2 regions of the Pseudoalteromonas sp. C2R02 genome follow, and region 2 is predicted to be linked to the other one. Evidence: predicted binding sites of a transcription regulator. Region 2 holds the regulator's gene; the other holds the start of a gene.
The links. Region 2 encodes sigma-54, which starts transcription at its own class of promoters, with help from an activator protein. Its sites were predicted from a motif close to GTTGGCACGNNNNTNGNNT; they were not measured.
Positions count from the first base shown of each region.

Region 1: a site for sigma-54 is predicted at 3,995-4,013, ahead of KO527_RS20300 (DUF3192 domain-containing protein). Genes of this name have one in related genera too.

Region 1 covers NZ_JAHKQC010000041.1:189,947-197,663, forward strand. Annotated here, with positions in the region: gene KO527_RS20265 (CHASE domain-containing protein) at 1-308, opposite strand, end outside; gene yiaA (inner membrane protein YiaA) at 428-865, opposite strand; gene KO527_RS20275 (DUF2145 domain-containing protein) at 895-1,707, opposite strand; gene KO527_RS20280 (hypothetical protein) at 1,722-2,048, opposite strand; gene KO527_RS20285 (helix-turn-helix domain-containing protein) at 2,199-2,936, shown strand; gene KO527_RS20290 (Rho-binding antiterminator) at 2,985-3,239, shown strand; gene KO527_RS20295 (hypothetical protein) at 3,358-3,774, opposite strand; gene KO527_RS20300 (DUF3192 domain-containing protein) at 4,062-4,427, shown strand; gene KO527_RS20305 (hypothetical protein) at 4,747-5,238, shown strand; gene KO527_RS20310 (aspartate ammonia-lyase) at 5,289-6,698, opposite strand; gene KO527_RS20315 (LysR substrate-binding domain-containing protein) at 6,812-7,702, opposite strand.
Region 2 covers NZ_JAHKQC010000009.1:131,150-138,866, forward strand. Annotated here, with positions in the region: gene KO527_RS01975 (calcium/sodium antiporter) at 1-65, shown strand, start outside; gene KO527_RS01980 (KpsF/GutQ family sugar-phosphate isomerase) at 108-1,079, shown strand; gene kdsC (3-deoxy-manno-octulosonate-8-phosphatase KdsC) at 1,079-1,657, shown strand; gene lptC (LPS export ABC transporter periplasmic protein LptC) at 1,654-2,232, shown strand; gene lptA (lipopolysaccharide transport periplasmic protein LptA) at 2,222-2,758, shown strand; gene lptB (LPS export ABC transporter ATP-binding protein) at 2,758-3,483, shown strand; gene KO527_RS02005 (RNA polymerase factor sigma-54) at 3,573-5,054, shown strand; gene hpf (ribosome hibernation promoting factor) at 5,081-5,368, shown strand; gene ptsN (PTS IIA-like nitrogen regulatory protein PtsN) at 5,371-5,814, shown strand; gene rapZ (RNase adapter RapZ) at 5,888-6,742, shown strand; gene KO527_RS02025 (HPr family phosphocarrier protein) at 6,742-7,014, shown strand; gene mgtE (magnesium transporter) at 7,027-7,717, shown strand, end outside.

The DNA of each region.
Region 1 (7,717 bases), on a different contig from region 2:
GCGCCAACCATAGCTTGAAAACATGCTCCAAAAGCCATGATCGCAACTTCGATACTGACAATAGAAAAAAAATGCGTGAATGAGGAGTGCTCAATTAAATTGAAAGTCATTGACGAAATGAAAAGCGCAGGAACAAAGCGCCACCACCATAAGTAGCATCCAACTAATGCAATGCCTGCAGGTAACCAAACAGAAACAACTTGTGTTTGCGCTGCTAAACTATAAAGAATTTGCCCTGATAAGGTATAAGATAGTGCTAAAGCCAAATATATAAGCCATGGCCAACGCATTTTAGATACTAGCTCCACTTAATCTCTCTTTTATTATTTATAGAACTTATCCATGTGGTAAATCTTTCTATTTACAATCTAGGATAGGAGAAAAGAGCCTTTATGGAAAGACTCTTTTAGATATTTATCCTTGTTTTTTAAATGTTTGTTTCATCAATTAAAATGTTTTTATCTTCATTAGGTGATTGTGCTTTATCTCTAATATTTTTTTGTACTGTAATGGCTGAAAATAAACTTAAAACATATGACATGGCATAGAACCCTTTCTCACTGAGTAATAAATCAGCGTTGTAAAGTCCAAGTACTAAAAGTGCAATCGCAATACCTGAAGATACCCAAGCCATTAAGTAATATGCTTTTGATGTTTTTATACCTTCCATTTTATCTCGAATTGTTTTTTGTAAAGAAACCATAGAAAACAGACCATAGAGTAAAATAATTAAATAATAGCCTTTTTCATTAAGCGCCATTTGTGCGTTAAATAAAGCTATCCCGAATGCACTTGTGCCTATTGCTAAAGCTGCGATAGAGGCGAATATAAACGATTTTGTTGGAGCGTTTGATACATGTGTCATAGTAATTTCCTTTCACTGTTTTTAGCTTTTTATATTAAAGGTGTCACTTGGTTATCTTTATAAATGATGGCTTTTTCTAATAGCTCATTTTTATTTAAATAATGAGCTATGGTTGAAAAAGTGCTTGTATAGATTTTATTCGGGTGATCTTTTGTTGTTACATCATCCATAAATACTTTTCCGAGCATAAGTTTAAAAGGGCTGATTTTCACTCTTATTGGTTTAAAATAAGCCTTGGCATTAGCCTTCAATCTATCGATATCGGTTGTTTGATAAATTGCAGCGTTAATGACATTTAATGTATGTTCTGTGCAATTTTGAAACTGGTTATTGAACGGATTGGCGATAACCGAATAATTTTCATTGTGTACCTGCTTATTTTTACCACTAGCGATTACTTCAATTAAACGCTGTTGTAATTGAGGTGCCGGAATTATTATTCCAGCTTTCAAAGTTTGTACACCCCAAAAGAAATCAACAGGATAATCTACAACTAGGCTACTTTTATTTAGTTCATCTTCTTTTTGATATAGGTTATGTATTGCATATCCTTGTACTTGCTCACCATTTGTTAAGGTAATTTCAGAATAAACAGCAATGGCAGTATGTGTGAATTTAATACCTTTAGGCAGGTCTTTTTCAGGTCTGCCAGCACGAGCGATAATAAAAGCGCGGGCACCTTGTGATGCCGCATATTTTTCAATGTCTTTAGCAAATATTTTGATTGCACTAGGCTCTAAAACAGCTTGTTGAGTACTATTGCTTCCTGCCCAACTAGGTATTGAACTGAATATAAGAGATATCGCACTGATAATTTGAATAAATGATTTAGTTGATTTCATATGCCAGCTCCTATTTATTTTTTATTATCTTTTTTCATTACCATTTTTGGAGCAGGGTCTACAGTAATTGTTTTTTCTGTAATGACTAATGGACCGCTCTTTGCAGTACTTGCTGCGATGCTAGTGCCTACTGCTAAACTGGCACTACCTGCAACAATTAATGGCACTGCAACTACTGCGCTCGCGACCTTGGTTGTTGAAGCTGCGCCATGAGAGACTGCTAAAGCTGAATGTTTTACCGCTTTGCTAGTATGTTGTGCTGAGTTGTCAGCTATCACAGTGGTGCTTGCTAATGATAAAATTAATAATGCGCTTGTTTTTAAAATAGTTAAATTTTTCATTTTTGTTCACCTTGTATTTATTGTGTGTATTTTGTTGTTGACGAGATGAACAATAGAAAAGGGTAGTGATAATGTAAACTTACTTGTTAAATGTATAACATAGCGTTACTTTAAGTATATTATTACGATACTTTTTGAGTTTGAAAGGTTATGAGTCAAATTATTCAGATCAGCAATACTTTAAAGCAATTGCTTAGACAGCAGCAACTCACCTATAAAGATATCGCTAATCAATTAGGTATGAGTGAAGCAAATATTAAACGCATTTTTTCGTCTAATAGTTTTACATTAGAACGCTTGGAGCAAATATGTGGCTTAATAAATATGAACCTATCGGACTTATTTTTAATTGCGCAAAAACAAAATCAGCAACTAACAGAATTAACCATTGAACAAGAAAAAGAGTTAGTATCTGATTCTCAGCTATTTTTAGTGGCAGTATGCGTTCGAGATGCTTGGACATTTAATGAAATCATTGAGCATTATCAAATAGAATCACTGCAATGCATTCAATTAATGGCAAAATTAGATAAATTAAAGATGATTCAGTTATTGCCTGATAATCATTATAAACTACTCATTGCCCAAGACTTTAGATGGATAAAAAATGGTCCTCTAGAAAGGTTTATGGAAAAAGATGTCATTTCAAAGTTTATAGCATCAACTTTTGATGCACCTAATAGCTTTCGTTTTTATTTAAGAGGGACTTACTCTCAATCATCTATCGATATTATTCAACGTAAATTAAACCAATTAACTAAAGAGGCTGCAGTATTAAATCAGGATGATGCTGCTTTACCCCTAGAAAGTCGTGAACATATAGGTTTATTATTAGCTATGCGACCATGGGAATTATCATTATTTAAAGATATGAGGAGATGGAAATAATTTACCAATATACAAGGTCTACTTTTCTTTAAGTAATAGGCTTTATTAATGACTGAAAATATTTCTTGTGATGCCCACGATTATTTTGAAATAGTATGCATGCGCCAAAGTAAAATAGAAGTGACTACAAAAACAAATGAAACCTTTTTAGGTATCGCTACGGATATTGTTAAACTTCATGATCAGGAAGTATTAACAATAAAGGCTCAAGCACATTTAGCGAAAGTGCCGTTAATTGAGGTGAAAAAATTAACTGCGATAGGTAATCAAGTTACCAGTCATAACTTTTCAGTTGAGTGGTAGTTTTTATTTGTTCGGATAAAAAGTAGTTATGCTAAAGCCCAACCTACAACCAATCTTTAAGATATATGTGTAGGTGGGACTGTTAGCTTATTATCGGAGTCAGTATTGCTTTATATTTTTAACTAGCAGCGCATTTAAATGTCATATTGGTTAAATATGGTTTTCCTAAAGAGGCTTCACCAATGGCCGTGCCAATAGCAACTAAAGCGCCGGCATCATCAACATGACCGTCACCAAAAATCCATAAAGCAGTACTGATGTCATTTACAACTTCTAAACTTTGCTTAGCTTCTAAATAACTCGCTTCGTCTTTTTCACCTTTATAAGATTGTTGCTGATCGACTACATACATTTTTTTATTGTCTTCTTTGCAAAAATGTTTAGCTTGTTTTAAAGCTTCTCGCGTTGCTTGATCTTTCGAAGTTGTCTTTAATACAATGTAATGTGTACCACTAGCATCAGGTACTACGTCATCATGATGTGCGCAGGCACCTAATAAGCTAGTTAGTAATGCGATTGATATAATTTTTTTCATGATGCTATCCTCTTTAGTTTCTGTGGGAAATAATAGCAATCCACTGTGTGTTTGTGGCGTAAAAAATTGTTAGAAACTGCAAGCTAAATCTACATTTTATTACAGAGTCGAAGATGAGTAGATATTTTAATAAAATGGTTAAAATTACTAATAAGTAGTATTAAATTTCAATTATAATAAAGTAAATATTATAAGTCGTTGATAATTATTGTTTTTTTGTTTTGGTCTGTGTTTTGCTTTAAAGAGGAAAGTAAAAAATATAACTATATAAAATGGATAGATTTAAAATGAAAAAGACTCTACTACTAATTGCTGCGCTTTCTACTCCTTTACTTACGGGCTGTATTGTAAAGGTATCAGATGGAGATATAGATACTCACTGGGGAAGTTCAAGTTCATGGCAAGCGTATCATGAGAATAATCGAACAAAAATTTCTCAGTTGAAATTAGGTACAGACTATAAAAGTGTATTATCGGACTTTAATACTCCAGAGTTTTCTGAAGTCATGCAGAAAAATAGTAACGAATACCGAGTGTACTTTTTTGCAACAAGCCAGGATGGTGATATGAGTAAAAAAGCCTGTACTCCGGTCATTTTCAAAAATGGCATATTAGAAGGCTGGGGTGAAATTGCTTACCAAGCAATCTTGTAATTTATAAATATTAATTGATAGGTCTAACTAGCCTGATACCAATAATCAATTTCAAAAATGGCATATTAGAAGGCTGGGGTGAAACTGCTTACCAAGCAATCTTGTAATTTATAAATATTAATTGATAGGTCTAACTAGCCTGATACCAATAATCAATTTCAAAAATGGTATATTAGATGGTTGGGACGAAACTGCGTACCAAACTATCTTGTAAAGAAAGTGTCGAGTGCAACAAGTGCTCGACGTAAATTTTCTTATGGTGTGTTTTACCTGAAACCGATATTATTTCCTTTATCTAAACTTCATATAATAATTAAAAATGAAAACTTTATTTATTTCACTGATGGTAATAATCCTCTGTATTAGCCATAAATCATATGCAAATCCAAAGCAATTAAAGCTTACCGTTCAGGAGTACTTTAATACTTATGCTCAGCGACAAGACTTTAAAAAGTTTATGTCTTTCTATGCAAAAAATGCGACGCTTAAAGATATTATTTATGGCAATGATTTACGAAAAAAAGATGAAATTCAGTCATTTTTGAATTGGCATAATGGCAAGTTTGAACGCTTAGGTCCTGAGCATATTCTTACTGTGACAAATCAAGTTATTGAAAATAAAAAGGCAATCACTGAAGGCTATTTCCACCAATTTAAATTTAATGGTAAAACGTTTGGTCCTTGGCTATTTGTAATGTCATTAGAGTTTAATGAAGACAATAAAATTATTAAACAAACGGATTGGATAAATTACACACCTAGAAAGGATTTTTTAGGTGGCTTGAATATGAATTCTGAGATAAAAAAATAGCCTTGATGATGTTTTAAATATCATTAAGGCTATTATGAAATAAAGATTTATTAAGCTGCTGGTTGCGTCATTTTATGTGGCTGTAAAATATCAAGGAGCTGATCTTCGGTTAATAGGTTTTGTTGTCTAATTAAATCAACAACAGAATCACCTGACATAAGGGCTTGTTTGGCTACTTTAGTTGATGCTTCATAACCTAAATACGGATTAAGTGCTGTGACTAAACCTAGGCTGTTATCTAATAAATCTTTACAACGCTCAGAATTTGCTGTGATACCGTCTACACATAAAGTTCTGAACATGTGTATTGCATTGGTTAATAATTCAATTGAATCTAATACATTTACTGCAATTAAAGGTTCCATTGCATTTAATTGTAATTGTCCAGCCTCTGCCGACATTGAAATAGCTAAGTCATTGCCCATTACTTGATAAGCACATTGGCTTACCGCTTCAGGGATCACTGGGTTTACCTTGCCTGGCATAATTGAGCTACCAGGTTGGCGAGCGGGTAGGTTGATTTCACTTAATCCGGCTCTAGGACCCATACTTAAAAGACGTAAATCATTAGATATTTTTGATAATTTAAGCGCTAAACGTTTTAAAGTTGCAGAATAAATTACAAATGCGCCCATATCTGAGCTGGCTTCAACTAAGTCATCAGCTGGTACAAAGTTTATATTGGTCAATTGCGTTAAAGTATCAATAGCGAGTTTGCCGTAACCTTGTTGTGTATTGATCCCTGTGCCAACAGCTGTGCCACCTAAGTTAACTTCAGTAAGTAACTTTGAAGTATTAGAGATAAGTTTAATATCTTCACCTAAGGTAGATGCAAAGCTTTTAAACTCTTGCCCTAATGTCATAGGAACTGCATCTTGTAATTGGGTTCTGGCGAGTTTGAGAATATCGTTAAATTCATCAGATTTATTTGAAAAGCTTTTAACCAAAGCTTTAATTTCAGCTAATAATTTTTGCTGTTTTAATAAAATGGATAAGCGTACTGCTGTTGGGTAAACATCATTAGTAGACTGCGACATATTTACATCTGTATTTGGATGTAAAAGTGCATACTGGCCTTTGTCATGGCCCATTAGTTCTAAACCAACATTAGCAAGTACTTCATTGATATTCATATTACTAGAAGTACCTGCGCCACCTTGGATCATATCTATTAAGAATTGATCGTCATAATCGCCATTCACTACTTTTACGGCAGCACTGCAAATTGCATTGGTTTTATCGTTATCTAATAACTTTTGTTTATTATTGGCCTGGGCGCAGGCTGCTTTTACCTGAGCTAATGCTTGGATTAATTCAGGATGTTGCTTTAGCTTTTTTCCGGATAATTGAAAATTATCCATAGCGCGCTGGGTTTGAATGCCATAATAAGCGTTATTTGAAATTTGCATGCTGCCGAGTAAATCGGTTTCAGAGCGCATTGTGAGAGAGTTTGCAGCCATGATGTACCTTAGTGTTTGAACGTGGCGCTAAGGTAAATTTAAATTGATGGTTTGACTAATGCCGTTTATGACATAACGTTATGCAAGTTTTGCATAACAGGGCTAAGCAATAGCTATAGTTGGAATCCCTTTAAATGTTGCCATAATGATTCAAGCTCATTTTTTTGATTATCATGACGATATAAGCGTACTTCTAAAGTTGGATGCCATTTTTTTTCACCACATATCGTGAGTTGTTCGTTGGCTAATTCATCATAAATACTAAACTCAGGGATCCAAGCGATGCCTAAACCTTGAATCGCCATCATTTTTAAAGTGTCAGCCATAGGTGCTTCTAATATCTGGCGCATTTTCAGCACTTGTCGATTATTTGTGATGAGCTGATTCACCACGCGACCTAAGTAGATATTATGTTGGTATGACAGAAAAGGAATAGCGCCGCTGTTGTCTGTTAAGCTAAATAAAGGTTTTCCGTTTTCATCGGGCTTGCATACAGGCAGTAACTTTATACTGCCTAATAAAAGTGAATCAGCTTGATATGATGCCAGCAAAGGATCGCTAAACGCTAATAAGTAATCACAGCTTTGATTACTCAGTAAATTAATACAGTCATCAGCATCGGCGACATTTAATCGCGTATTCACTTTATTATTTATTTGGCTTAAATGCTGAGCCAATAAAGGGAATATACCTAATGATAGGGTGTGTGTTGCTGCAATTTTTAAATCAATTTGTTTATCATCGGTTTTATGTAATAAGGCAAGCGTTTGATCTAATTCATTTATAATTTTTTGTGCGCTTTGCTCAAATAAAATGCCTTTATCTGTGAGCTTTAAAGGCTGGTATAAACGATTGATCAGTTTGCAGTCTAAATGATTTTCGAGTGCTTTGATCCTGCGACTAAAAGCGGGTTGTGTAATATGTCTAAGTTGCGCTGCACGCGAAAAATTCTTTGTTTGCGCTAGCACCAAAAAATCTCTTAGCCATTTAGTTTCTACATCCATTCTTTTAATTAATCA
Region 2 (7,717 bases):
AAGGTGCTACTTTATTATGTGGATTTTTCGCTTATCAATATTATATTTTTTCACAAGTAGCTTAATTGCTTTAAAAATATCATTTAAAGTAAAGTCAGAGGAATTACATGTCGTTGCAAGATTTTATAACTCGTGGAAAGCAAGTTTTAGCGATAGAAAAACAAGCTATTAATCAACTAGAGCAATATATTGATCAAAACTTTCAGAACGCTTGTCAGCTTATGTTTGACTGTACAGGCCGTATTATCGTTATTGGCATGGGAAAGTCAGGCCATATAGGTAATAAAATTGCAGCTACACTTGCAAGCACAGGCACGCCTTCGTTTTTTGTTCACCCAGGAGAAGCAAGCCACGGTGATTTAGGCATGATCACTTCACAAGATGTGGTTATATTAATTTCTAACTCTGGTGAAACCAGTGAAGTTATTAATATTATTCCTGTACTAAAACGCATTGGCGCTAAAATGGTAAGCATGTCCGGCAATATTGACTCTTCATTAGCTAAACTATCCGATGTGCATGTTTGCATTAAAGTTGAACAAGAAGCATGCCCTCTAGGTCTTGCGCCAACAGCAAGTACGACAGCAACCTTAGTGATGGGTGATGCCTTTGCTGTCGCCTTACTTGAAGCCAGAGGTTTTACAGCAGATGATTTTGCATTATCTCATCCGGGCGGCAGTTTAGGTAAACGCTTATTACTAACTTTAAAAGATATTATGCACAGTGGCATTCACATTCCGATTGTAAAATGTGATGATATTATAAAAGATGCGCTGATAGAGATGTCTGAAAAAGGACTTGGCATGACTGCAATCGTCAATAGCAAAAACCAACTTCAAGGTATTTTTACTGATGGTGACTTACGGCGTATTCTAGAGCAAAAGATTGATATCCATAATACTAAAATCAGTGACGTTATGACAACACAATGCACGACTGTTAACCCAGACATGCTAGCAGCTCAAGCTTTAAATATAATGGAAAACAAACGTATTAATGGTCTATTAGTGGTAAATGAATCACAACAACCTATTGGCGCACTAAACATGCAAGATTTATTGAAAGCAGGTGTATTTTAATGTCTGATAAAAAACCAATTGAAGCGCTAACATTTGCAGAACTATATCAAGAAGTTTCTGAAGAAACAGTGCAACTAGCCCGTAAAATAAAATTACTTATTTGTGATATTGATGGCGTATTTTCTGATGGCCGTATTTACTTAGGCAACCAAGGTGAAGAATTAAAAGCATTTAATACTAAAGATGGCTTTGGTATTAAGGCGTTAATTAATGCCGGAATTGAAGTTGCCGTGATCACCGGTAGACAATCAAATATTGTACAAAATAGAATGTCTAACCTAAATGTAAAACATATTTATCAAGGTCAAGAAAATAAGCTAATATCATATCAACAACTCAAAGATGATTTATCGCTAACTGACAGTGAAATAGCCTATATAGGCGATGATGCACCTGATTTACCTGTCATGCAGGAAGTTGGATTTGCAGTTGCGGTTAATGATGCACATCCACTTATAAGCCATATCTCACATTATAAAACCATGCTACCGGGTGGCTTTGGCGCTGTAAGAGAACTAACTGACTTATTAATGTTGTCACAAAATAAAGTTTTATTATGTGAAGGCACAAGTGCATGAACCTAGCTAGGCTGACTCTCAGTGCTATATTTTTCAGCATCATGCTGTGGTTATGGTATCCCTACCTGACCACCAGCAAAGTAACCGCTGTTTCCACACCTGAAATAGAAGTACTTCCCGATTACACCGCTGACACTTTAAAACAAACAGTTTTTGACAAACAGGGGCATGTTAGCCATAAAGTAACAGCTAAAAAAATGGAACTCTATCAAGAGCTTGGTTTTACACACTTTACTGAGCCCACTTTTACTTTATTTTCTGAAAATGATGTTTGGGCAATCAGTGCCGCTGAAGCGACATTATATGAGAATAATAATAATAAAAAATTAATTTTAGAACAAAGCGTTGTGGCTAAAAATCTGAACCCAATCGCGATGGTAAAAAAAATTACTACTGAACAAATAGAGATTTATATTCAAGACTCAACCATGCATTCAGATCAGTTAACCACGATGACAGGTCCAAACTTGTTGATCACAGGTAAAGGTCTCAATGCAGATCTAAATAAAGAAACGCTTGAATTAATCAACCATACTCAAACTATTTACTACGATAAAGAAAATTATGACCAATAAAACAATTTATAAAAAAAGATTTATCATTGCTGCATTGGCTTTAGTTACTCACTTTAATGTGCAAGCAAAAGAGCTTATCGGCAAGGTATCTATCTCTGCCGATACACAGCAGGCTGATTTAAAAAGAAATATTGTAATATTTAAAAATAATGTGGATATCAAACATACAGATAAAAACATCAAAGCTGACTTATTAGAAGTACATAGAAGAAGAGAATTAGGAAAAGAAAAACAAATATTGATAGCAACAGGTAACCCAGCTACTTTTATCGGTAAACTTAAAGACGGCAGCCCAGTAACAGCAAGTGCAAAAAATATTCGTTATGATGTTGAATCTGGTACTCTCACTTTTAAAGGTGATGCAAAAATAAACCAAAGTGGTCAATCAATGAGTGCTAAAACAATTATCTACGATCACCTTCAAGAACTTATTACCGCATATAAAGATAAAGACTCAGACCAAAGAGTACACACTGTTTTAACGCCAGTTAAAAAAGAAGAAACTAAACAATCGGGTAATAATTAATGAGCTTATTACAAGCAGCGCAACTGGCAAAAAGTTACAATGGCAGGCAAGTCGTAAAAAATGTGAGTTTAGAAGTCAAAGCAGGCACAATCGTTGGCTTATTAGGACCTAATGGTGCAGGTAAAACCACTTCCTTCTATATGATAGTTGGCCTAGTACCAAGTGATAAAGGCACTATTAAAATTGATGATGAAGATATCACTTTACAGCCTATGCATAATCGTGCGCGTATGGGTATTGGCTACCTACCGCAAGAGTCATCTATTTTCAGAAAGCTGACTGTTTATCAAAATATCATGGCCATATTAGAAACTCGCAAACACCTGAATAAGCAACAAAGAGAAGATGCGCTTAATAATTTATTAGATGAATTTAATATTTGCCATATTCGTGATAGCCAAGGTATGGCATTATCAGGGGGCGAAAGACGTCGAGTTGAAATTGCCCGAGCTTTAGCAGCTGAACCTAAATTTATTCTATTAGATGAGCCATTTGCAGGTGTTGATCCAATTTCAGTATTGGATATTAAAAAAATTATACAACATCTTAAAAATAGAGGCATAGGTGTGTTAATTACAGACCATAATGTGCGTGAAACCTTAGATGTATGTGAAAAAGCTTACATTGTTTCCCATGGCGAACTTATCGCATCCGGTACACCTGAAGCCGTTTTAGCTGATCAGACTGTAAGAGACGTTTATCTTGGTGAACAATTTAGATTATAAAAAAATATAAAAAGAAATATGGGCTATACTCAAAATTAAGTAAAAAAGAGTGTATTTAATTTAGATATTATAAGGATTGTTAAAACTTAATGAGGCAATCACTACAGCTTCGTCTTGGACAACAACTAACAATGACTCCACAGTTGCAACAGGCTATCCGCCTATTGCAACTTAGCACGTTAGATCTGCAGTTAGAGATACAAGAAGCACTCGAAAGCAACCCGCTCTTAGAACTTGATGAGCAAGACTTTAATGCTGAAGAAAAAACGTCAGCTTCTGAAAATGAAACAGCAGAAAAAGCTTCTGATGCAGAAGAGATTATCCCTACGGCTCAAGTAGAAATGGAAAGCTCCGAAGCCTTAACTAAAGAAACCCTGACAGACGAACTCGCAATGGATGTAAGTTGGGATGAATATGTCAGTGCCGCCCCCGTAGCATCGGCAGGACCTGCCCCAGATGATGATTTAGCATATCAAGGCAGTACATCCGAATCATTGCAAGATTATTTAATGTGGCAATTGCGCCTCACCCCATTTAGCCCTACAGATGAAGCTATTGCCACTGCAATTGTAGAAGCTGTAGATGAATCAGGTTACTTAACCGTTTCTTCACAAGACATTTTAGATAGTTTAGGTTCTGAAGAAGATGAAGTTGAATTAGATGAAGTTGAAGCAGTACTTAAACGCATTCAGGTCTTTGATCCTATTGGTATTGCAGCTCGAAGCCTATCAGAGTGTTTATTAATTCAGCTTAATCAATACGATAAAACAACTCCTTGGCTTGATGAAACCAAACATATTTTAAGAGAATACGTCGAATTATTAGGTGCGAGAGATTATCGCAGTTTAATGAAAAAAACTAAGCTCAAAGAACCTGAATTAAAACAAGTGATGGATTTGATCCATAGCCTAAACCCGAAACCTGCATCAAGTATCGTAAAAGAGCAAACTGAATATGTGATCCCCGATGTGACAGTAAAAAAAATAAAGGGTCGTTGGGCAGTTGATTTAAATTCAGATACCATGCCAAAAATAAGAGTCAATAATCACTATGCTTCTATGGCAGGCTCTTCTAGTGCGGACAGTCAGTTTATTCGCTCTCATTTACAAGAAGCTAAATGGTTTATTAAAAGTATAGAAAGTAGAAACGAAACACTATTAAAAGTTGCCAATTGCATTGTAATGCAACAACAGGCATTCTTTGAACATGGTGATGAAGCAATGAAGCCTATGGTGCTTAACGACGTTGCTGAAATGGTAGAAATGCATGAATCAACTATTTCACGTGTAACCACACAGAAATATATGCATACACCACGTGGTATATATGAACTGAAGTATTTTTTCTCTAGCCACGTAAGTACAGAAAATGGGGGTGAGTGTTCATCTACAGCGATTCGAGCACTTATCAAAAAGCTAATTGCCGCAGAAAATCAAGCCAAACCATTAAGTGATAGTAAAATAGCGGATATTTTAGCAGATCAAGGCATCAAGGTGGCCAGAAGAACGATAGCAAAATATCGAGAATCACTGTCCATTCCACCGTCAAATCAGAGAAAATGTTTAATCTGAGATGTATAATAGAAGGAAATACGCTTATGCAATTAAATTTAACAGGTCGTCATGTAAATATCACAGATCCACTAAGAGACTATGTAACAAACAAATTCGCTAAGCTTGAAAGGCATTTTGATCATATTAACAATGTGCATGTTATCTTAGATATCGAAAAGCTATCTCAAAAAGCAGAAGCAACACTTCATGTTAATGGAGGCGAACTTTTTGCAACTTCTGAGCATGCTGATATGTATGCTGCAATTGATGGCTTGATTGATAAATTAGATCGACAAGTTATTAAACATAAAGAAAAATTATCTAGACATTAAATATGATTAATTCATTTTTATCAAAGGACTGCACTAAAGCTGCAGTCCTTTTTCATAGCAAAAAACGAATGCTGGAATATATAAGCCAGATAGCACAGCAAAAGCTACCCGAGCTAACTGAACAAGAGATCCTTGATTCTTTATTAAAGCGAGAAAAGCTTGGAAGCACAGGTATCGGAAAAGGTATCGCTATTCCACACGGCCGATTATCCAATATAGATGAAACCGTGGCTATTTTAGTCGTAAATGCAGAACCCATTGCATTTGATGCAATAGACGATCGCCCTGTTGATATATTTATTACTTTATTAGTTCCTGATGCACAATGTCAGGCTCACTTAAAGACGTTAGCTGCAATTGCTGATAAACTCAAAGATAAACAGTTTTGTAAAAAATTACGTCATGCTCAATCAGATCAATCTTTATATGAGATAATGACACTTTAATAAAAATAAACTAATTATGAGTCATTATGATGATTAGTTTTAGTCAAAGTTGAAGACGCATAAGGAAAATTCAGTGCAACTTATCATTATAAGCGGTCGTTCAGGATCCGGAAAATCAGTCGCTTTACGCGTATTAGAAGATTTAGGTTATTATGCCGTAGATAATATTCCAGTTAACCTACTGCCTTCGCTTGTAAGAAGTGTATCTGATAATTACGATAAAATAGCTGTCAGTATTGATGTTAGAAATTTACCCGCTGAGCAAGAGGAGTTTAATGAAATTCTTGGTTATTTACCTGAATTTGTTAAACCTAGCCTATTCTACTTAGATAGTGATGATACAACTTTAATAAAGCGATTTTCAGAAACCCGTCGTTTACACCCATTATCTATGAATAATCAGCCGTTAGATCTGGCAATTAAACAAGAAAAAGAACTATTAGATATTTTAGTAACCAATGCTGATTTTATTATTGATACAACGGATTTAAGCGTTCACCAGCTAGCGGAATCCATTCGAGAAAAAGTATTAGGCAAAAAAGACAAGCAATTAATCATTACTTTTGAATCTTTTGGCTTTAAATATGGTATGCCAAAAAATGCAGATTATGTTTTTGATGCGAGATTTTTACCTAACCCACACTGGGAACCTGAATTAAAGCCTTTAACGGGGTTAGATCAACCTGTCAAAGATTATTTAGCCAGCCATAGCATAGTGCAAAAATTTAATTGGCAAATTCAAACCTTTTTACAAACTTGGTTGCCGCATTTAGAAAGAAATAACCGCAGCTACCTTACAATTGCAATTGGTTGTACGGGTGGAAAACATAGATCAGTCTATTTAGCGCAATCACTATGTGATAGCTTTTCTAAAAGCCATAAAAATGTAAAAGTTCGCCATCGCGAACAAGATACTCACGGTAAATAATGCAATATCAAGACATTTTCTTAATAGAAAACCGCTTAGGGCTTCATGCAAGAGCCGCGTCAGTATTAGCACAACTTGCCACTTCTTTTGATGCTAAGGTTATATTGCAACAAGGGGATAAAGAAGCGCAAGCTGATAGTGTTTTAGCTTTGATGCTGTTAGAAGGTGCTAAAGGAAAAAAAGTAACCGTGACGTGTAGCGGACCTGATGCAAAAATAGCACTAAAAACAATTGGTGAATTAATTGCTGATAAATTCCACGAACAAGAATAACAATAAGACCAGATGCCTGAAGCGTTAGAGCAAGATTACACACAAAAACAACTTCTAGAGGTTAATAAAGCCCTTAGTAGCGGTATGTTTGTGCATGTTAGACGTATGCTTGCTCATATGGCTGACTGTGATATAGCACTATTAATAGAGTCCTCTCCCTATAAAGGCCGAGCCGTTCTTTGGCAACTAGTAGATCCTGATGTACAAGGTGAAATCCTAGAAGAATTATCAGAAGACGTTCGTAGCGGTATTATCGCTCAAATGGAGCCTACGCTGATTGCTGCTGCAACAGCTGATATGGATGTTGATGATTTAGCAGAAGTATTACGTAGTCTTCCAGATGCAGTCTATCAAGAAGTAATAGGCTCTATGGATAGTCAAGATCAAGAGAGAGCGACATTAGCACTTTCTTATCCTGAAGAATCAGCTGGCGCTTTAATGAATACTGATACTGTTACAATCCGACCAGATGTAACGATTGATGTTGTTTTGAGATATTTACGTTTAAAAGGTGAATTACCTGACGCCACAGATGAATTGTATGTCGTTGATAAAAACAATCAATTTTTAGGGGGCGTATCACTAGCCTCTTTACTAACAAGTAATCCTGGTTTAACTGTTCGCTCCATTATGGACGACGAATATGAATCAATTCCCGTTACTATGGATGAGTCTGAAGTGGCGCAGTTGTTTGAACGACATG